DNA from 4 places in the Paenibacillus sp. ACRSA genome. Region 2 is predicted to be linked to each of the others. Evidence: riboswitches for the same ligand, from Rfam matches in the RefSeq annotation. Region 2 holds a riboswitch; each other region holds the start of a gene.
The links. A riboswitch is a leader RNA that binds a small molecule or an ion and turns the genes downstream of it on or off. The one in region 2 is predicted to bind thiamine pyrophosphate.
Positions count from the first base shown of each region.

Region 1: linked by a shared signal. The riboswitch ahead of thiM (hydroxyethylthiazole kinase) and the one ahead of MH215_RS15890 (thiamine phosphate synthase) in region 2 are both predicted to bind thiamine pyrophosphate.
Region 3: linked by a shared signal. The riboswitch ahead of tenA (thiaminase II) and the one ahead of MH215_RS15890 (thiamine phosphate synthase) in region 2 are both predicted to bind thiamine pyrophosphate.
Region 4: linked by a shared signal. The riboswitch ahead of MH215_RS19870 (ABC transporter substrate-binding protein) and the one ahead of MH215_RS15890 (thiamine phosphate synthase) in region 2 are both predicted to bind thiamine pyrophosphate.

Region 1 covers NZ_JAKRNP010000003.1:757,988-763,403, reverse strand. The annotation lists gene thiE (thiamine phosphate synthase) at 1-317, opposite strand, end outside; gene thiD (bifunctional hydroxymethylpyrimidine kinase/phosphomethylpyrimidine kinase) at 317-1,126, opposite strand; gene thiM (hydroxyethylthiazole kinase) at 1,117-1,941, opposite strand; TPP riboswitch at 2,168-2,268, opposite strand; gene MH215_RS12875 (radical SAM/SPASM domain-containing protein) at 2,738-3,613, shown strand; gene MH215_RS12870 (pectate lyase) at 3,964-4,632, shown strand; gene MH215_RS12865 (ECF transporter S component) at 5,110-5,416, shown strand, end outside.
Region 2 covers NZ_JAKRNP010000005.1:32,705-38,120, reverse strand. The annotation lists gene thiO (glycine oxidase ThiO) at 1-792, opposite strand, end outside; gene MH215_RS15890 (thiamine phosphate synthase) at 812-1,465, opposite strand; TPP riboswitch at 1,686-1,795, opposite strand; gene abc-f (ribosomal protection-like ABC-F family protein) at 1,872-3,422, opposite strand; gene MH215_RS15880 (hypothetical protein) at 3,546-4,601, opposite strand; gene ltrA (group II intron reverse transcriptase/maturase) at 4,623-5,416, opposite strand, start outside.
Region 3 covers NZ_JAKRNP010000007.1:277,181-282,596, reverse strand. The annotation lists gene MH215_RS20680 (helix-turn-helix transcriptional regulator) at 1-421, shown strand, start outside; gene MH215_RS20675 (ABC transporter substrate-binding protein) at 600-1,619, opposite strand; gene MH215_RS20670 (ABC transporter permease) at 1,643-2,401, opposite strand; gene MH215_RS20665 (ABC transporter ATP-binding protein) at 2,398-3,159, opposite strand; gene tenA (thiaminase II) at 3,156-3,818, opposite strand; TPP riboswitch at 3,940-4,037, opposite strand; gene MH215_RS20655 (iron-containing alcohol dehydrogenase) at 4,346-5,416, opposite strand, start outside.
Region 4 covers NZ_JAKRNP010000007.1:103,970-109,385, reverse strand. The annotation lists gene serS (serine--tRNA ligase) at 1-1,173, opposite strand, end outside; gene MH215_RS19885 (S1 domain-containing protein) at 1,469-1,654, opposite strand; gene MH215_RS19880 (DUF2798 domain-containing protein) at 1,687-2,187, opposite strand; gene MH215_RS19875 (VOC family protein) at 2,415-2,801, shown strand; TPP riboswitch at 2,959-3,070, shown strand; gene MH215_RS19870 (ABC transporter substrate-binding protein) at 3,286-4,326, shown strand; gene MH215_RS19865 (thiamine-binding protein) at 4,540-4,833, shown strand; gene MH215_RS19860 (ABC transporter permease) at 4,833-5,416, shown strand, end outside.

The sequences.
Region 1 (5,416 bases), on a different contig from region 2:
CGTACCAGCGCCGCGTCCGCATCGTCTTGGCCGACATGTACGCCGTCGGCCTCCACAGCTACAGCCAGCTCCACATCATCGTTCACGATGAACGGAATCCCGTGCTGGCTGCACACCTCGCGAAGCTGCCATGCCAGAGCCAGGCGGGCTTCGCCAATCAGGGCACCAGTTCCTTTTTCCCGGAACTGGAACAGCGTAATGCCGCCAGCAATCGCCTGGCGCAGCACCTCCACAGGGTCTTGCGTGGTATTCACGCTGCCCATCACCAAATACACCTGCATTGCGCGTCGCACCGCGTCTGCATTCAGCTCATGCATCACTGCTCACCTCGCTGCCTGCGCTGATACGCAAAATGATTCGTCGGCCCATGTCCAGCTCCAATGCCGAGCTCATCTTCTATGGCTGCCTGAATAAATGCTCGCGCAGTCGTAACGGCAGCCAGAACGGATGAACCCTTCGCTAGTTCAGCTGTAATGGCAGCTGAATAGGTACAGCCCGTTCCGTGGGTATGAGGAGTCACGATACGAATATTCTCTAGATAGTGAAAAGACTGCCCATCATAGAGTACATCGATAATCATACCACCCGTATCATGGCCGCCCTTGATCAGGGCATACGTGGAACCCATCTGCACAAGACGTCGGGCTGCCTCTTCCCGATCACTTAAATTTCGAATGGCCATGCCTGTTAACAGTTCAGCTTCAGGGATGTTTGGCGTGGTGATCTGTGCATGCGGGATCAGCTCCGTAATCAGTGTCTGAATAGCCTGTTGCTGAAGCAGCGGGGCACCGCCCTGAGCTACCATAACGGGATCGATGACCAGATTAGACCATTCATAATGGCGCCATTTCTCGGCAACCAATTGAATAATTTCTGTACTGTAGAGCATGCCTGTTTTTACTGCATTTGGCTTGAAATCAGCGCCGGTCGAATCGAGCTGTTGGGCTATGCCTTCATACGAAATGGGAAACACACCTTGAACGCCCGTCGTGTTCTGCGCCGCAATGGCAGTGATCACGGTCATGCCGTATACATCAAGTTCCTGAAAGGTTTTGAGATCGGCTTGAATCCCAGCGCCGCCGCCATTATCTGATCCAGCAATCGTTAGAGCCTGAGCTATACGCATGGTGTATCTCCACCTCCATTGCTGTGGCGAATAAGAGCACGCTGCTGTAGTTCCAACGGGGATACATGGTCGAGTTGGTTCAACAGCTCGATCTGGAAACTGCCGGGGCCCTGGCTCTCCGTACGATCTGCAGCAATCTCAGCGGCAACGCCGTAGAAGGCGAGGGCTTCTACAACGCTATCCAGAAGCTCCTTGTCATCAGTTGCCACAGCTGCAAATGCACCAATCACAGCACTGAGCAGACATCCCGCACCTGTGACCTGAGTTAAGAAGACATGACCGTTACTTACCAGATAGGTCTGATGTCCATTCGTAATGACATCTTCGCGACCTGTGATCACAACGATACAGTTTAACTGTTGAGCTGCCCGCTCGGCTATTCCGATACGATCTCCTTCACCTTGTCCAGCATCTACACCTTTGCTATTCCAATGCTCACCAATTACATTAGCGACTTCTGCCACATTGCCACGCAAGATCGTGAGACGTAGCTCACGAACGAGCATTTGCACCTGCTCAGAGCGATAGGATGTCGCACCAGCACCAACAGGATCAAGCACGACAGGCACTTGATGGGTGTTGGCAGATATACCAGCGAGCAGGATGGACTGCACAACATCTTTATTAAGTGTGCCAATGTTGAGGACGACCGCGCCGGACATTTTCGCAACATCGGCAACCTCCTCGTGTGCATAAGCCATAAAAGGTGATGCTCCAAGTGCAAGCAAGCCATTGGCTACAAAGGGAGCTACTACAATGTTGGTGATATTGTGCACTAACGGATTCTGAGTGCGTATACGTTCCAAGTAAGACATCTGTGTTCCTCCTTAAATTCATTTTCATAACTTACTAGCATTTCCCAGAATTACATGTAGGCCAAGCGCCTGAGATATGCTATATTCTGACCTGCGATGACTCATTTTTTATCCTAAAAATGCAAAAAGCCCCGCCCATTTCCGGAGAAATGAGTGGGGCTGTAGATTCAATTCGCAATTGGTTTTCATCATCCATATTCTGTATGATGAAACGCATTATGTTTATTGAAAGGCCGCTCCACTTCCCTCCGCTGGTATGATCCAGATCAGGTTCAAAGGGTCCGAAAGTTCATTCGTCTCAGCCGTTAGGCTCCCCCAGTGCATTGCTATATTCAGTTATAAGAGGTTGTTCCAAAAGTCCAATTTTGATTACGAATGATGCCATTAGCATCATCAGCATCGAATATGGGATTCAGCCGAAATAAGTGGGATGCTTACGAAGTTTGTTTCCTTCGGAAACAATGTAGTTGCTCACGTAGCTATATCTACGCTCCGCTACTCCATTTCTAGCTTCATCCCATCTTCTTGGTACTGAAAACCGTACTTTTTGAACAGGTATTTATAGCTCCAGCATATATCACATGCAAGTCAGATGTAAAGAAGGGATGTGCCAGATGTTTGCTTTGGCCGAGCAGCAGGAATCTGATTTGAAACGTTGTTGTTCCCTACTTCCTAACCCGATATAATAGAGGTTGTTCCAAAAGAACACTTTGATCGCGCACTAGTGAAAGTGTTATCGTTATATCACGAAATGAAGGTGGGACGCTCTCCCTCCGGAGAAGAATGGGGATCCGAGTTGAAAACATTCAAGAAAGTCTACATCGAAATTACAAGCATCTGTAACTTGGCGTGCAGCTTCTGTCCGCAGACCAAGCGTGCCAAAAATTTCATTGACCCTGACGTCTTTAATAATATACTGGATCAGATTAAGCCACATACCAAACACATATATCTTCACGTCAAAGGTGAGCCGTTACTGCATCCCAAAATCGATCTGCTGCTGGATTCTGCACACGAGAAAGGGTTCAAGGTTAATATTACGACCAATGGTACGCTGCTGCCCAAGACACAACATAAGCTGCTAGGCAAGCCAGCGTTACGTCAGATGAACTTTTCCTTGCACAGCTTCGACGGACATGAAGGCTCGACAGACCGTGAAGGATATTTGAATAACATATTGACCTTTGTTCGTGAAGCGGTGAAACATAATGTTATTATTTCATTCCGACTATGGAACCTGACACAAGATAACTTCACGAATGCTCAGATGAACCGAAACCGGGAAACGCTTGAAGTATTGGAGCGAGAGTTTGACTTGGATTTTCGGATCGAAGAAAAGGTTTTACCAGGTAGCGGTGTCAAAATCGCTCCGAATGTATACCTCAATCAAGATCATGAATTCCAGTGGCCAAGCTTGGATGCACCAGAGGATGACGGCAAAGGCTTCTGTCACGCACTTCGTAGTCAGGCTGCTGTATTAGTGGATGGCACGGTTGTACCGTGTTGCCTGGATGGCGAAGGTGTAATTAACTTAGGCAACGTACATGAGAAGTCCTTCTCAGAGATCGTTGATGGGGAACGAGCCAACAATTTAGTATATGGATTTTCCAAGCGGGAAGCTGTTGAAGAGTTGTGCCGCAAATGTGGGTATCGCCAGCGGTTTGGAGCATAGTTAGCATCGTTAGACATAACAAATATTCAATTGAGATCACGTTATCTGGTTACAGATGGCGTGATTTTTTGCTGTTTTTGCACAATATTCATGTGTTCATCTGCCCTAAATAGAGCATATATGAAGTTCAGAATAGCATACTGCTCGGATAACCCAGCGTACAAAATGTGCTGATAAGGGAGGCTCCAAGGCGAATACCAAGACATATCATCTAATGATTATTCTCGTTACATTCCTTATTTGGTAGGATCAGGATACGTTCCAAGCAGAGGTGCACATCTGGGGGAACCGTGAGGACAAGCTTAAGCTTATGCGCCACCAATTCATATGAATAGAGGAGGACATGTTCGATGAAAAAATTGTTAACGGTGTTATTGTCGGTTGGTCTGGTCGCTTCCGTATTTGGGGCAATCCCTGCGTCTGCTGCTCCCGAGATTGTGAAGACAACCATCATTGTAGAGAAAGGCAAGACGTATGATGGAAAAGGGAAAAGCGTCGCTGCCGATCCGAATACACTTGGTGATGGCAGTCAGAAGGAAAATCAAAAGCCTATCTTTCGCCTTGAGGCAGGCGCCACATTGAAGAACGTAGTCATTGAAGCTCCAGCAGCTGATGGCGTGCACTGTTATGGAAGCTGTAACATTGAGAATGTCACCTGGAAGGATGTTGGAGAGGATGCATTGACCTTGAAATCATCAGGAACGGTGAACATTACGGGTGGAGCAGCTTACAAAGCATATGACAAAGTATTTCAGATGAATGCATCCGGAACTATTAACATCAAAAATTTCAGAGCAGATGATATTGGCAAGCTCGTTCGTCAAAATGGAGGCACCTCGTATGCCGTGACCATGAATGTAGATAATTCGAACATTTCCAATGTGAAGGATTCCATTTTGCGAACAGACAGCGGCAGTACGAAGGGGAAAATAACGAACACCAGATATTCGAAGGTACCTACGTTATTCAAAGGGTTCTCTTCAGGCAATACAAGTCAATCAGGGAATACGCAGTATTAATGCAGTGTACAGATAAAAGGCATCCCGCGGGATGCCTTTTATGCGACCAGTAATTAACTGACTCTCTCGTGAAAAGGTATAAAGTCATCGTATTTATATAGCATTGCCATAATAACCCAGATGGTGTACATTAGAGGCAATGAAATAAGTGAACCGGGTGCTCAATGAAGTTGGGCTGAGAGGGTGGCCTTATGCCGCTGACCGTATCTGATCTGGGTAATGCCAGCGTAGAGAACATAGAATCACAGTGAACAAGACGTTGAAAATAGCGTAATGAGTATCATTTCGAAGCTAGTGTGAGTCCGATCACGTAATGAAATGCACTTGTTATATTTTTGGTATATTGTCTACTGCTGATCACCATGACGATACGTAGGTCTGCCTGGAAACCGGGGAGGCTTTTTTTGTGTTCTACCAATCTAGGACGAGGAGTTTTCGGACACGCCCTAAACAAGACAAAGGAAGGAAGTTGTTTATATGGGAAATGCAGTGCGCAGTAATAAGTTGAGGTTGACGGATATTTTGGTAACGATTGTGATTGCGGTTGTATTTGGCGTGATCTACAAAATATGGGGGCCTACTTACGACCTAATGAAGCCTTTCGGTATTCATGCCGAGCAGATGATCTATGGCATGTGGTTTATGGCGGGAACCTTTGCATTTATTGTGATTCGCAAACCCGGCGTAGCGATCTTAGCCGAGGTTGCCGCAGCAACGGTAAGTGCTTTTCTGGGAAGTGAATGGGGCATGTCTACGCTAGTCTATGGATTACTGCAGGGATTAG
Region 2 (5,416 bases):
TACTGCTGCAATTTCGCCTTTGACAGGTAAGATTGGCAAATGAAGTCCAACCTGCTTCATTAACTCTTCGCCTTGTATACCATTAGCAACAATGACATTTTGACATGTCATCGTTCCAATGGAAGTTTCCACGGCTTGTATTCTGTTTGCATCCACGCGAAGATTAACATGATGGACACCTTCAATAATTCGAGCTCCTAGAGCCTGAGCTGATCTTGCATAAGCTTGAGTCAAATTGACAGGCAGCACGTCACATTCCAACGGTCGATAATAGGCACCATAAATATCTTTGTTCAACCATGGAGATTCTTGTTGTGCCGTAGTACCATCCCACCAAATTTCAGTAGCTAGTGATCGTAGTCTGGGAACTATGGAATCATTACTTAAATCATTTTTAAAACGGATAGGCGTGATAAAACCATTTTGTTGAAATCCAATATGGATCTCACTCAGGGAACTCAGCTGTTCGTACTGCTCATGAAGTAACTGTCTGCTCATTGTTGCCAAGTTCAACATCATTGGCGAAGAAAAATGCTCACTATCTGCTGCAATCATGCCAGCTGCTGCACAAGATGCACCCTCAGCGATCCGTCCACGCTCAATTAGAAGAACATCTTTTCCTCGTGCAGCAAGCTCATAGGCAATCGCACAACCAATCACGCCCCCACCAATCACAATCGTTTCTGCATGAAGCTTTCCGTGGATTCCATCATTGGTTCTACTGCGGGACAAGGTTTTACGCAAATCTCGTTTACTACTTCGGCTCCGAACTCTCGCTCTATCGTTCACCATCTCATCTCCTTGCTCAAGATTAACCTTCCGATTCCACGATCGCCTGTTTTAGTGCACTAACCGCTTGCTTTGGATGCTCGCTCGCCCAGATATGTGATATGACTGCTAAGCCTCTTGCTCCTGCACTGCGAAGATCACGAACATGCTCGATCCCAATGCCACCAATTGCGATTACTGGAACGTTCACTGTAGCGCATACTTCAGCAAGTTGCTTCGGCCCTCTGGGTTTGATTCCTGGTTTACTATTAGAGTTATAGATATGACCGAAAATAACATAGTCTACGCCTTGTTGCTCAGCAGCCTTTGCTTCATCTACAGAATGAACGGACACACCGATGCGAATTCGCTTTCGCATATCTCCTATAGATATCGTGCTTTGAGAAAAATCTGCCTGACCCCAATGCACACCTGCGAACCTTCCACCTTGACCCACTTCATGCACACCATTGACTACAATACGATCATAAGGAACCCCTGATTGATGCAGTTTGTTTGCCCACTCCCTACGCTGTTCAGGTGGCTGTTGCTTTTCCCGAATATGAATATAGTCGACCCATGGCCATATATCCTTCGATACACTTACAAAGTTGTGCAAATCCCCTACGCCTTGAGATATAACATGCAGCTCAAAAGAAGCTGTGACATCGGAGTCATGCTCTACTGTAATTACCAAACGATAACCTCCTCTCTTGACCAATGACATAACAAAAAAAGCCACTCCCGTAGGGGAGTGGCTGCGAAATATATGCTTTGATTCGTTTAATAAAGTGTTGAACGACCACAGAGGTTCTATGTATGCAACGGTTAGCCCCATTGCAGATCTCATAGAAACAACATGCTGTTCTCTCAGAAACAAGCATCTACCTCATTCATGCAGAGTACTGTTTCTAATAAACGAAAACGCGCCACTTCCCTACGCTGGTATGATCCAGATCAGGTGCAAAGGGTCCGGAATCGCATTCTTCCATCTCAGCCGCATCGTGCGGCCCCCCTAGTGTTCATATGAAGTTGTAGCCTATATTACCATAGAGTCCTTTTTTTGTCACCGAAGATTTCTGAATCCTGTTCGGCTACGTAGACTAATTTTTCTCAGACCAAGCTTCAACATCCCAAGTCTTCGTAACCCAATCCTCGTAGAAATCAGGTTCGTGAGATACGAGAAGTACTGTACCCTTAAATTCCTGGAGGGCGCGCTTCAGTTCAGCTTTGGCTGTTACATCAAGGTGATTGGTCGGCTCATCGAACAAAATCCAGTTACTCTCGCGCATTAACAACTTGCACAAACGCACTTTTGCTTGTTCTCCACCACTTAGCATGTTAAGTGGACGAGTAATATGTTCGTTTTTTAATCCACAACGTGCAAGATGTCCCCTAACTTCATTCTGGGTCAGATGCGAAAATTCATTCCATACATCCTCAATTGGAGTGATATTCCCCGCCCGTACCTCCTGCTCAAAATAAGCTGTTTCCAGATAATCTCCCAAAAATGTTTTGCCGCTGATTGGCGGAATTTTACCAAGAATCGTTTTTAGTAGTGTAGATTTACCCACACCGTTACAACCAACGATGGCAATTTTCTCTCCACGTTCAATGGTCATCGTCATTTTAGGTAATAAAGCATGAGAATATCCAATTTCAAAATCAATGCCCTCAAACACCGTTTTACTGCTGGCACGAGCATCTTTGAATTTGAAAGTAGGTTTGGCTGCCTCATCCGGACGATCAATCCGTTCGATTTTACCCAATTGCTTCTCACGGCTCTTCGCACGACCTGACGTAGAAGCACGTGCTTTATTCCGCTGGATGAAGTCTTCCTGCTTTTTGATGTACTCCTGTTGCTTCTCATAAGCATCAATATGCTGTGCTTTCTGCATATCGGCCATCTCAAGAAACTTGTTATAGTTCGCTGCATATCTTGTTAACTTGGCAAATTCCAAGTGATAGATCACATTAACTACTTCGTTCATGAACTCTGTATCATGGGAAATCAAAATAAAACTATACGGGTAATCCTTCAAATACCGGGTCAGCCATTCAATATGCTCTACATCCAGATAGTTCGTAGGTTCATCGAGTAGTAGCGCTGTAGGCTTCTCCAAGAGAAGCTTAGCTAGGAGCACCTTGGTACGTTGGCCCCCACTTAGTGAAGCAACGTCACGATCAAGTCCAATGACGGACAGACCCAGACCGTTAGCCATCTCTTCTACCTTCACATCGATCAAATAAAAATCGCCCTGCTCCAACTGTTCTTGGATGTCGCCCATTTCTTCAAGCAACTGTTCCAATTGCTCAGGGTCAGCATCAGCCATCTGATCTGTAATTGCCATCATTTCTTTTTCCAATTCAAGCAGTGGCAAGAATGCATCCTTCAGCACATCCCGGATTGTCTTGCCTGGCGTTAGTTTGGTATGCTGATCCAAATATCCGTAACGAACTTTAGGTGTCCATTCAACTTTGCCACTATCTTTAAGCAATTTTCCGGTCAAAATATTCATAAGCGTGGATTTGCCTACACCATTTGCTCCAACAAGACCTACTCGCTCACCTGAAAGTAAACGAAAGGATACATTTTTAAATAACGTGCGATCTCCAAAATTGTGACTCACGTTCTCAACTGACAATAAGCTCATAAGATGAGGTTGCTCCTATCTATTTGACATTACTTGATCACTAATTTAGACATTGTACCAAAGACCTATTCTAGCACGTACCTGTCTTTTCTGAAAGTAATGTCTTCTTGCAAACTTTTTCACTTATGAAGCTTGCCCGCTGACATAACAATTACGCTCAAAATAACCTTGTGCAGCAGCTTGTTTTCCGTCACCAAAAACCTCTTCTGCTCTATAACCATAGTTACATGTAGACGGATAGTAATATTTAACTCCAGTTGCTGGATCTACTCCTCCGACCACAGCCGTCTTCTTTACAAGCCTGCCTCCACCAATAGCATAATTATTAACTTTTTGATCCCCTACAGGTATACCTTGGATAAACGCCATAATGCCTGTATCATTCATTGAATTATACCAATCCTCTTGCGGGATTAAAGGCAATGTAAAGGTATAAGAGATACCATTTCTACGTGCAAATTCATTATGGCGGTTAATAATATCAGCAAGATCCTCCTGTACACTGGTCACAATCCAACTTCTTCTCACTTGCTCAAATGTGTCGGCATCCTGTAATAACGGGATTTGCGTGTTAGATGCCAACTCCCTCTGAAACCCTTCAATCCATTTCTCTTGGACAGCATCATAAGCGTATACATATCCATCCAAGGTAAAGTTAATGCTGCTGCCGTTCGGATCTGCATATGTATATGGCTTCTTGGGACTCCAAACTTGCTTGAATGTAAGCTCGGCATTTCCTGTCATTTCCGTTTCTTTCGCTAAAATGTAGTATCCATCATAATCCAGTACAACAATTGCTGGTATGTAGTCAAATAATGCTTGAATAGCAGCCGGATCATCCTGAATCCCCATATTCAACGCCATCGTTTGTGTAAAGGTAAGCAATGCTAGTTCCTTATCCGCCTTCACAAATTTAGTAGAATCATAACCTGCTTCATTATTTTGCTTTTCATTTTGATGCATCACCGCTCCTGCATCGAGCACAGCAGTCTGCAATGCAGACCTGTACTTATGGCTTAGAAACTGCGCTTCCTCAGCATCCCACGTATGAAGAGATACCAGCCAGAACAACGGCACGAAGATAATTACAAACACAATCGAGAAATCAATAGAAATAGGTAAGGATTTGATATGATCACCGCCTTTTCCCCTTCTCCGCACCGTGCGTGCGACTTTCATCGCACACGGCGCTCCATCTTTTTAGATTTTCAATACAATAGGTTCCAAGTTACTCATTTTTCGGTACTGATTGATTTTCAGAATCGTAGAGTCTGAAAATCCAAAGGGCGACATGAGTTTAGCAATCGTCTCTAATTTTGTAGCATGAACGAGCTTGTGGATATCTTTGTGTAGGATACGTAGATTGCTATACTCGTCTGTACCACCTAAGTGAAGAGGCAGAAGGTGATGACAATGCACGTAATCAGCAGTTAGAAAGATGCCGGAAATTTCGCATTTTCCAGCCTGCATACTGTATCTACTCAGTCTATTATCCAAATATTCAATGCTACGATAAGGTATGTTTGATTGCATTAGCTTAATTAGTTCATATCGAATATCCATGTTTAATTCCTTATGGAGTCTTTTTCTTCCTTCTGGTGTATACGGATTTAACGTTTGCTGAAAGCATAAGTTATTTACCGTTTTTACATCCCTGAAGGGGAAGAGATATACTCCTGCGACCTTAAAAGTTCTATACCTGTTCTTGTAGAACTTTTTGTAGGTTGGTGGGGCATTATCAGGATATTGGTACTTACCAATTACTTTGAGACGATTGTATGTGAATGCCTTCAGGTCATAAGCAAGTCGTGAGAATTCCACACTAACATGTGTTGCACGTGAGAAGTAATTGTGTAAACCAAGTACAAAGCTGTTGAAAAGAAGAGCGTTTTGAGTAGTTGGTGACTTGTGCAGAATCTTTATGCGTTCTCTTGCTTGTTTCTTGATTTCTGCTTTCTTCTTCTCGTTTATACCCGTATAGGCAACTCTTCTTT
Region 3 (5,416 bases), on a different contig from region 2:
GTTTGGCCCTTTCGGTACGGCCGACAGTCGTGAGCGTAACATGATCTGGCGCATATTCATGCTACCATCCTACAGAACGATGTTCGTCGACTGGGAAGACCTGGCTGAATCTCTGCTCGGCCACTTCCGCGTAATGTATAGCCAGAATCTCGAAGATACTTGGTATTCGGAATTCATCACGGAAATGACGGAGAATAGCCCCGAGTTTTCAACGATGTGGGAGAACTATGAGGTTCGTTGCACCAGCAAACACCCGCAAGCGATTACGCATCCACAGGTGGGACTGCTGAACCTGTCAACGCTCGTCTTACCAGTCCAAAACGGAAGCGGGCAGTTCCTGCATGCATTTACGCCCGATCTGCAGGATGGCTCGTCTGAACGCCTGGCTCAACTCGCAGAGAAAATGACGGTTACGCAATAATTGGAAAAGTTAAATAAGCACCGGCCTAAGAAGGCCGGTGCTTATGTCGTATAGAATAATATTGGTAGTATACTCCGTTTGAATGAATCCTACTTGATTCTAAATTAGTAAAAAGGTCGTTCGTTTGCGTTTGCAAGAAGACATACAATCAAATAATGGAGAGAGTTTTGAGATACTACTATTCATACGGAATGACTGCACGAACATCGTCTAATGTAGGTTTTATCTCAATTAGCCCCTCCGACTCTAGCCAATCTATATTTTCCTGCCAGCGGGAATCATCCTGACTGAGGAATTCAGCGTTATCATTCTCCATTAAAGGAAGAAGGATATCTAAACTCTGACGTTCAACATTTTCAGATAACGGAAAATTCTCTGCATTCTGATGATCTAATAAGATTTGTAATGCAGCCTCTGGATTGGCCTTTACATCCTCAAATCCTTTTTTTGAAGCATGTAGAAATTTAGCCAGCATGTCCGATTCAGAATTAATTGTTGTATCGTTAGCAACAAAAACACCTTCATAGTATGACGGAACCCCATATTTCTCCAATGTAAACCAATTCACATTGAAGCCTTCCTCCTGAAGTTGGGGTACCTCATGATTAATCAAGCCACCGATTGTGGCGTCCACATTACGCGTGGTCATTGAACTCATAAGTTCAAAGCCGACATCGACCATTTTAACATCACTGCTATCCGAACCATCATGTTTCATGACACTACGAATGAGAGCCTCAGATAATTCTGTTCCTGAGTAACCAATCGTTTTGCCCTTTAGATCTTTGGGAGAAGTTATGTTCTTCTCTGCTAAAGAAATGATGGCATTTAGCGGAGACTGCACAACCGCACCGATTGATTTGACAGGCACGTTCTGATTCGCTCTTGTGATGATGACATCCTGTTGATAATACAAGCCAATATCTGCTTTTCCAGCTGCTACAAGTGAAATTGCATCATTGCTGTTAGACGGGAATTGCAGGTTTACCTTCAATCCTTCTTGCTCGAAGTACCCTTTATCTATCGCTACATAGAGAAACGCATGCAAGGCGTTTGGATACCAATCCAGCACCACATTAACTTCTTGTAATTTCTGTGTAGATGAGCTAGTCGTAGATGAAGATGTATTCTGATTAGTACATGCGCTAAACACGAGTAAGATCAGTATCATTGTAAGAATGGCTCTTGTTTTTCTCATGAATTTCTTTCCTCCATATCTATTTATGACTCCCCACGCCAGCGAACGAAACGACACTCTAACAGTGTGATTACGGCAACCGAACCCATAGCAACAACGGATAACAATACAATGGGTGCAAACACTCCCGCACCGTCAAGCTGCGTCATCATTCGACGCGAAAAATATCCCAGCCCACTCTGTGCACCCAGCCATTCTCCAATCGCTGCCCCAATGACACTAATCGGAATTGCCATTTTGATAGCTGAGAAGAAATAAGGCAGTGCATAAGGGATTTTGAGTTTCAGGAAAATTTCCCACGGAGTGGCACCATATGTAATTAGAAGCTTCTTCATATCCATACGGGTACTGCGTAAACCATCGTATACCGTAATTGTAATTGGGAAAAAGGTTATTAAAACGGACACGAGTACCTTGCTCCATATGCCATACCCAAACCATAGAACAAATAGTGGAGCAATGGCCGTGGTCGGGATCGTCTGTGAACCTACAACGATGGGATATAGACACTTACGCATCAACACACTTACGTCCATAAGGATCGCTAGTGCAACGCCTAATACGATGGATAATACAAGACCAATGCTCGTAATTAGCAAAGTCGCGGGCAAATGAACGGTAAATAAGGGTTCGCGAAGCTCCCACATTTTTTCAAATATTTGAACCGGGCTAGGCAAAATATAAGCAGCGTTCAAATTCATTGCTCCCAGTTGCCAGACCATCAGCAGAGCAAATAGAACGATTAGGGCAGGAAGATTATGAGTGTAAGATGATTTTTTCATAAGATTACATTCGTCCTTAACGATTGAATCAGTTCGTTACGCAATGCAGATATTTCTGGTGAAGCAAGAGATTCTCTTGAATGGTGGTACCCGTTAGGTATATCAATCGTTGTTAAATGGTTTATCGGGGCACTCGTCACAGCTAGTATTCTTTGCGAAAGAAATAAGGCTTCGTCCACGTTATGAGTAATAAAGATAATTGTTTTCTTGTGCTGTTCCCACTGATCAAGCAACCACTCTTGCATTGTAATGCCGGTTAGAAAATCCAGCGCAGAGAACGGCTCATCCAGCAATAACAAATCGGATCCCGTGAGCATTGTACGGGCAAATGCAGCTCGTTGGCGCATGCCGCCTGAAAGTTCGTGAGGCATCTTGTTATGACAATGATCTAAGCCTACATTATGAAGTGCGTCAGCAATAAGCTCCTTGCACTCAGCCTTGGTGTAACCTCCGATAATCTCCAAAGGCAATCCAAGATTCTCTCCTACTGTTCTCCAAGGGAACAACAGGTCTTTTTGTGGCATATAGCCGCAGTAATGCTTTTTTTCCCCGATCGGAGCCCCATCAATCCGTATTGAACCAGATTTTGGCCTAAGTAGGCCGTTAATGAGATGGAAAATCGTGCTTTTACCACAGCCCGAGGCGCCAACAATACTGTGAAATGATCCTGCCTCAATTGTAAAAGACAGGTTGTCTATTATGTCTATAGGTTCAGCATCATATTGATAGGACACATTCTGAAACGTCAGTGAACTCAAGACTCCAGCCTCCAGGACATCTCCCAAAAATCAAGCTCAAAGCGACTGCACATCACGAAAATATCCTCCATCCGTTGATATGCTTCCTCGCTACAGCCCTCTAATAGCTTGTCCGTTAATTCAACTAATGCCTGATTGCTGCTATGGTATTCAGGGGAAGCATAACCTGTGATCCATTCCCCGTAGAAAGCATGATCAGCTGCACCTGGCGCTTGAGCAAGCACTTGACCAATTTCAGCGTAGCTCCATGAGCAAGCCAGGATGGATACGAGCACTTCTGCTATGCCACCTGCATGTGAAACAGCGAGCATATAGTTAGTGTAGGCTACATTTTTCAGTGAAGGTTTCACCTGAAAAACTTGATCTTCCGTGATTCCTAACCGCTCCATATAAGAACGATGGATTTTCATTTCACCATTCAGAATGTTATCAACACTTTTGCTTAAAAGCTGCATGACTTTGGGATCCTTCGACTTGACGATGCCTAGCGCAAATACACGGGCGTAATCGTACAGGTATAAGTAATCTTGGAGCAAATAGTATCGAAATTGTTCAATTGTTAAGGAGCCATCTCCAATCCCTTTCACAAAGGGATGCTCGTGACATTCCTTCCACACAGGCTGTGCTGCCTTATATAATCGCTCTGATATAGTCAACATTTGTTCCTCCAATTCGTAATGTAATTCCCCTTTTTCCAACAACAAAAAAAGCGAAACATCCATAGGACGTTTCGCAGATAAATAAACTATAGTTTGGAATGCCCACGGGCAACCCAAATAACAGCATTTCATCGTTGCATTCCTACGTTGGCATTATCCAAATCAGGTAAGGTCGGTTTTACACCCTCTCAGCCGGTTAAGGCTCCCTCGCAAACGGTTATATGTAATTATTATGTTTCTTAAACCACTGAAAACAAATTATCTAACTATTCGATCAGTATATCAATGGCTATATACATCGTCAAGGCGCTTTGCAGTAACTCTTTATAGATGTCTTACTTTTCATGTCGATCCGTTACGTATAGAGAATCTTTTTTTCGGAACCTGATGGATTTTTGAGAGATTAGAAATTCCCCAGCGATTGACGAAATCTGTATCTGGACGTACATACTTGAAGCCTAACCAATTTTATAGATCGGCTAGGCTTCATATGTTTTATTGGATTTCAAATCGTAATAGAATCTGACTTAGAAGTTAACATCTACGCCATAATAGGCGGATTCATACAATTTTCTCATTTGTTCAGCAGACGTTTCTCGTGGATTTGTCCCTGTACATGGATCTTTCATTGCATTGTCTGCCATGGCTTCTACATGATTCCGGAATACGTCTTCTTCAATCCCGAATTCTTGTAATGTAGCAGGAAGTCCCATATCACGGTTAACTTTACGCACCCACTCCACTAAAGAATCCGTTAGTTCCTGGGCATTATTCCCCTTCAAATTCAATCGAGTTGCAAGGTTAGCATAACGATCTTCTACGACTTTCCGGTTAAACTGGATTACATAGGGCAAGTAGATTGCATTCGCTAATCCGTGAGGGATATTGAAGATCGGACCACTCTTATGTGCCAGACTGTGTACATTCCCTAAGACTGCATTAGCAAAGGACATACCGGCCATAGCTTGAGCGTAATGAACTTCCTCCCTGGAAGCCAGATCGCCTTGAAAGGAAGCAAGCAAGTGATCCTTCAGTGCTTCAGCTGCTTCAATCGCGAGTGCATCCGTAAAAATCGTACGTGGTTTAGCCACATACGCTTCAATGCTATGCGTCACTGCATCCATACCACTGTAAGCAATCATATGTTGCGGCATATGAGTAACTAAAACAGGATCAATAATCGCGATATCTGGAGTTAACCCAAAGTCCGCCAAAGGATATTTAATCCCTGTTTGTTCGTCCGTAATGACAGAAAGGTTTGAGATTTCTGCTGCGGTTCCACTGGTTGTCGGTATGCCAATGAATCTTGCTTTGGTTCGCAGTTCTGGCAATGAAAACGGAACAGCAGCTTGTTCAAATGTTAGTTCTGGATACTCATAGAAAATCCACATTGCTTTTGCAGCATCCATAGGTGAGCCTCCACCTATACCAATCACCCAATCCGGTTCAAACGTTCTCATTTGCGCTGCGCCAGATTGAACCATAGCCACGGTAGGTTCCGTATTAATACCTTCAATCAGTAACGTTTCCATACCTGCTTGGTTCAGCAATTGTGTGATCTTTTCTAAATGACCTTGTTTTTTGATCGAACCTCCACC
Region 4 (5,416 bases), on a different contig from region 2:
ACGCGGTGAAGCCACGGCTGTATTGTTTAAGGTGTGACAATATACTAGCTTCCCTTCTGCATCACGACAACGAATGTTCGAACGGCGTGCCTGGAAGTCATGCAAATTCGACGAGGAATGTGTCTCTCCGTATGCCTCCCGGCTAGGCATCCATGTTTCAATATCATACTGCTTATACGTCTTCTGCCCCATATCCCCGGTACATACTGCTACAACGCGATAAGGAAGCTCTAACAATTGCAGCAATTGCTCAGCGTGTCCTGTAATCTCCTGTAACATGCGTTCCGACTCTTCCGCATCTGGAGCGCAGAGAATCACCTGCTCCACCTTGGCAAATTGATGTACACGATACAATCCGCGTACGTCCCGTCCTCCCGATCCCACTTCGCTGCGGAAGCACGTCGATACAGCAGCCAGCTTCACAGGTTGTTCCACATTCACAATTTCATCCGCATAATAGGACACGAGCGGCACCTCCGAAGTACCCACCAGCCACTTGTTCTCACCGGTAAGCTCATACACTTGGTCTCGTCCTGTTGGGAAAAACCCTGTGTTGAGTAGGGCGTCCTCCCTTACCATGAGCGGAACCTCTAGCGCTGTGAATCCCTGCTTCAAGAGCAGATCGAGCGCAAGCTGTTGCACGGCGCGGTGAAGCTGTACCCCTGCTCCCTTGAGCACATAGCTCCGTGTTCCACCGATTTTCACCCCACGCGCAATGTCAATCAGGTCATGCATCTCACCCAATTCCACATGATCCTTCATGCTATACTCAAATGTCGGGACTTCACCCACACGGCGTAGCTCTACATTGTCCGCATCCGAAGTACCTACAGGTGTGTCTGGCGATACAACATTGGGTACGAGCCATTGCATACGCGTAACTTCTGCTTGGATCGCTTCAAGCTTAACTTTGAGCTGTTCCAACTGCTCATTCCGTTGTTTTACCTCGTTACGCAGCCCCTCTGCCTGCTCACGCTGACCTGCTTGCATCATTCTGCCAATATCCGCCGACAACGCGTTACGCACCCTGCGACCTTCTTCGGTTTCCTGCAATAACGCTCTGCGTTCCTCGTCTCGCTCTAACAGTTCTTGAATGTTAATATTGATTTTCTTTCCATTTGCCGCCGCTTGCACCTCTTCTGCATGCGCTCTGATCCACTTCATTTCAAGCATGGTCACCGTCTCCTTTGGCTGTAAAAATACAAAGAGCGCCCTCATCCCTTGGGACGAGGAGCGCTCTGCTCGCGGTGCCACCCAACTTGCCGAAACAGTTCGTTCACTGCTCCAGCCGCTTGGTCCGCGATAACGGGCGGTTCCGGTTAACTTGGGGAAATATCGCTCCCCTGGCGAAAACACCTCCGAGTTGGATGCTCTTCAACGGCATGTTCCGATCTGTAATTGTTGTTTATCAGTATATACAAAAGTATCGTTTAAATGCAAGTGATAAAGAAGGATAACGATTTTATATTCAGTCATACTTATAAACCACATTATTATCCCGATCTATACCCTGAACGGATGTCTCGATCATCTTCTCATCTGTTGTTACATCCAGAAATGTCTTGCGATCATCAATTGACATGCCGTGCATTGTGACGTTCGAGTATCGAATTCGACCAGTTTCTTCACCACCTGTTAATATTCTTGATGGCAAAAATATTAACACTTTTCTCCTCTATTTTCCAATTAAGCTTCTGTATTAACAAAGGGAGCCACATTCCCTTTAGCTTTTAGGAATTTACCGAATATATATCGAACGAGCGGCCCAATGATAAGCAACTGTAACGGTAGCGCTAGACTAAAGTTCCGCAGTATGGTGTGAAGATACGTTTCTACGAGAGACTTTCCGTTCAATTGATTGGCAAGATACGCCGTAAGCATTCCATACATCGACATCATCAGAACCATCCCCACAACCATACATACGGAAATCGTCAAAATACCAATCACCTTATTCGATTTGTTGAATGGCAATGCAAAGGCAATTTTCTGAGCCACCGGCCCAACGATAAAGCTTTCCACCACAAAAGCTACAATAAAACATAGAACAAACTGAAATAAAATCTCTAGCGGAGACATACTCCCCATTAATCCGTTATACAGTAAATTGAAAGTCATCATAACGACTACCATTCCTGTGCACATCATCAATCCAAAATACGTATGTTCTTTCTTTGTTGTTGGCAATTCTCTCATCCTCTCTTCTACTTGGACAATTATAAAGATGAGGAATAGGGTCACATAAGTGAACACTTTGTGAACGTTGATAATATACCTTTATGTTTATATTGAAATATAGAACATTTCATCTACATAAACTCATTTTCCCTATTTGACAACCCGGATTTATACCCCTATGATACTCCTTAAAATGTAAACCATATTCACGAATCAGTTAGGAGGATTACTGTACAATGAGCTTTCAAAAACGTATCGACCACATCGGTATCGCTGTCCGTGATCTGGAGACCACGCTTCGTTTCTATACCGAAATCGTTGGGCTTGAGCTGAAAGACCGCGTTACCCATACCAATGGTGTCATCCAACTTGCTTTCCTCGGATTCAATGGCAGTGATGAAACTGAAATCGAGCTCATTCAGGGATATAGCGACAAACTTCCCTCCGAAGGAACTGTGCATCATTTTGCGATTCATGTGGAGGATCTTGATGCTGAATATCAGCGTATACGAGCGACGGAGGCCGAATTTATTGATGGAGAGATTATCACCCTACCGAACGGTTATCGTTACTTCTTCATCTATGGCCCAGAGAAGGAATGGATTGAATTCTTCCAGCGTTAAAGGTAAACGGATCTATTAATGATCCCGATTGGCGCACAGGTAGCATCTATGATAGCTTAGATCCACTTCGTAAGATCCATCATCGGATATTCCAGTTCATGACTGGACACGTTCTGCCCGCTGTCCTATAATTACACCTAGTAATACCCTTAACTTCATAGTTTCCCAGGGGAGTCGGAATTGGCCGGCTGAGAGTGTATCCCACAAGATACTAACCCTTAGACCTGATCTGGATCATGCCAGCGTAGGAATCGGAGTATATCGAATAGGCCCAGCTATATCGCTGCGCGCTACTTCTCTAACGCCTGCACGCGTCCCGGAATCCGGGGCGCTTTTTTTATGTTCTTTTGCATATCACGTTACATAAAAAAACGACATCCAGATCATAGCCGGTATAATTCTGTTGATTTATGCACGATGCTTGGATATGAAGCCAAGGAGAACCCTCGCCATTTAGGCGGACAACATGAAGGAGAGAATGAAGATGAGATGGCGTAAAACGATCGGCTTGTTGCTCCTATGCGTAACCTTGATTGCAATCACGGCTTGCGGAAGCAAGGAAGCTGGCCCTGCCCAATCTAACGGAGATACCAACACCGAGAACAATAGTGAAGGTGATAACGCAGCACTCCGGGATGTTAAAGTTGTACTGGACTGGACACCGAATACGAACCATACCGGCTTATATGCAGCGGTAGATCAAGGATTTTACGAAGCCGAGGGCTTAAACGTGGAGATCGTGCAACCTGGTGCTGGCGGCGCTGACACGATGGTCGCTTCGAATGAGGTTCCTTTTGGCGTAAGTTATCAGGAAAGTGTAACTCAGGCGCGTACCCAAGGTGTACCGCTCGTCTCGATTGCTGCCGTTATTCAACATAATACATCCGGATTTGCAGCCCCGACGGATCGGAACATTAAATCCCCTAAAGACTTCGAAGGTAAAACCTATGGAGGCTGGGGCTCCCCAGTAGAGGAAGCGGTAATGCAATCCATTATGGAGGGCGAAGGCGCTGACGTGTCCAAAGTGAAAAACATTAACATGGGTGATGCCGACTTCTTCACCGCCGTGAAACGCGATATCGATTTTGCCTGGATTTTCTATGCATGGACTGGGATTGAGGCTGAGCTTCGCGGAGAGCCGATCGACATGTTGTATGTCAAAGACTACTCCGAAGCACTCGACTATTACACACCTGTATTGGTAACAAATGAAACCACGATTGAGAACGATCCTGAACTGGTTAAAGCGTTCATGAAAGCCACGTCCGAAGGATACCAATATGCGATTGATCATCCCGAAGACGCCGCTAATATTCTGATCAAAGCCGTACCGGATCTCGATAAAGACCTTGTGCTTGCAAGCCAGAAGTGGCTTAGCCCGAAATACACAGACGATGCACCACGCTGGGGCGAACAGAAACAGGAAGTATGGCAGAACTATACGGACTGGATGTACAGCAAAAAACTGCTGGATGAACAAATCGATGTGAGCAAGGCATATACGAACGATTTCTTACCCCAATAATTATTGTTTAAGTTGAACTTTTTACACAAACGAAGAGTGCAGAACCCATCTGGAGAAGCGGAGCGCTCACCTTTATCCCCGGATTTACTCCATTTAAAATTTATTCATGAAATCCGGGGATAACAGTGATAGTAAGAGGGTACTGCAATCGGAGTGTTAAGTGTAAAGCTGATTCAACTTATACAACCCAACTCGAAAGGAGCCGTGAACTCCATGGCAAGCACATTACTCAGTATTCAAGTTATCCCGAAGACGCCAAATGGTGAGGACTCATACCCGTATGTAGATCGCGCGATTGAAGTCATTCAACAATCTGGTGTGAAATATCAGGTCAACCCTCTAGAAACAACGATGGAAGGTGAGCTGGAGGAACTGCTGGACGTTGTTCGCAAAATGCATGAAGCACTTGTGGACGCTGGTAGCCCAAGCATCATCTCCCAGATCAAAATCGCCCATAGCGGCGGTGCCGGCTTCAGCATGGATAAACTAACGGAGAAATATCGCTAATGCACGCCTACTTCAAAAGCGTATGGCCGCCCCTCGTGGCGGTTATTCTCTTTATTGCGATATGGCAAGGAGCCGTCTCGCTATTTCATATTGAAAAGTGGATGCTACCTGCACCTTCAGACATTGCTCGTGAAGCAGCTTCACAGGCGGATCGACTTGGTATGCATGCATGGGCGACGATCCAGTTAACACTCATCGGATTCGCCGCAGGAACGTTGGTGGGACTGCTGATTGCCATGGTGCTTCACCTGATCCCATTTTTAAAGTCCGCGCTCTATCCTTTGCTTATACTAAGCCAGAACATTCCAACCATCGCGTTAGCACCGCTCTTGCTGATCTGGTTCGGATTCGGATTGCTGCCCAAATTAATTACCATCATTCTGGTCTGTTTCTTCCCTGTTGCCGTTGCCGCCATGGATGGATTAACCCGTACAGATGCCATGATGATGAACTATATGCGTATGGCTGGCGCCAAACGTGGACAGCTATTCTGGAAACTGGAGCTTCCGCACGCGCTGCCTTCTGTCTTTTCTGGAATTAAAATAGCCGCTACATATAGTGTGATGGGTGCCATTATTGCCGA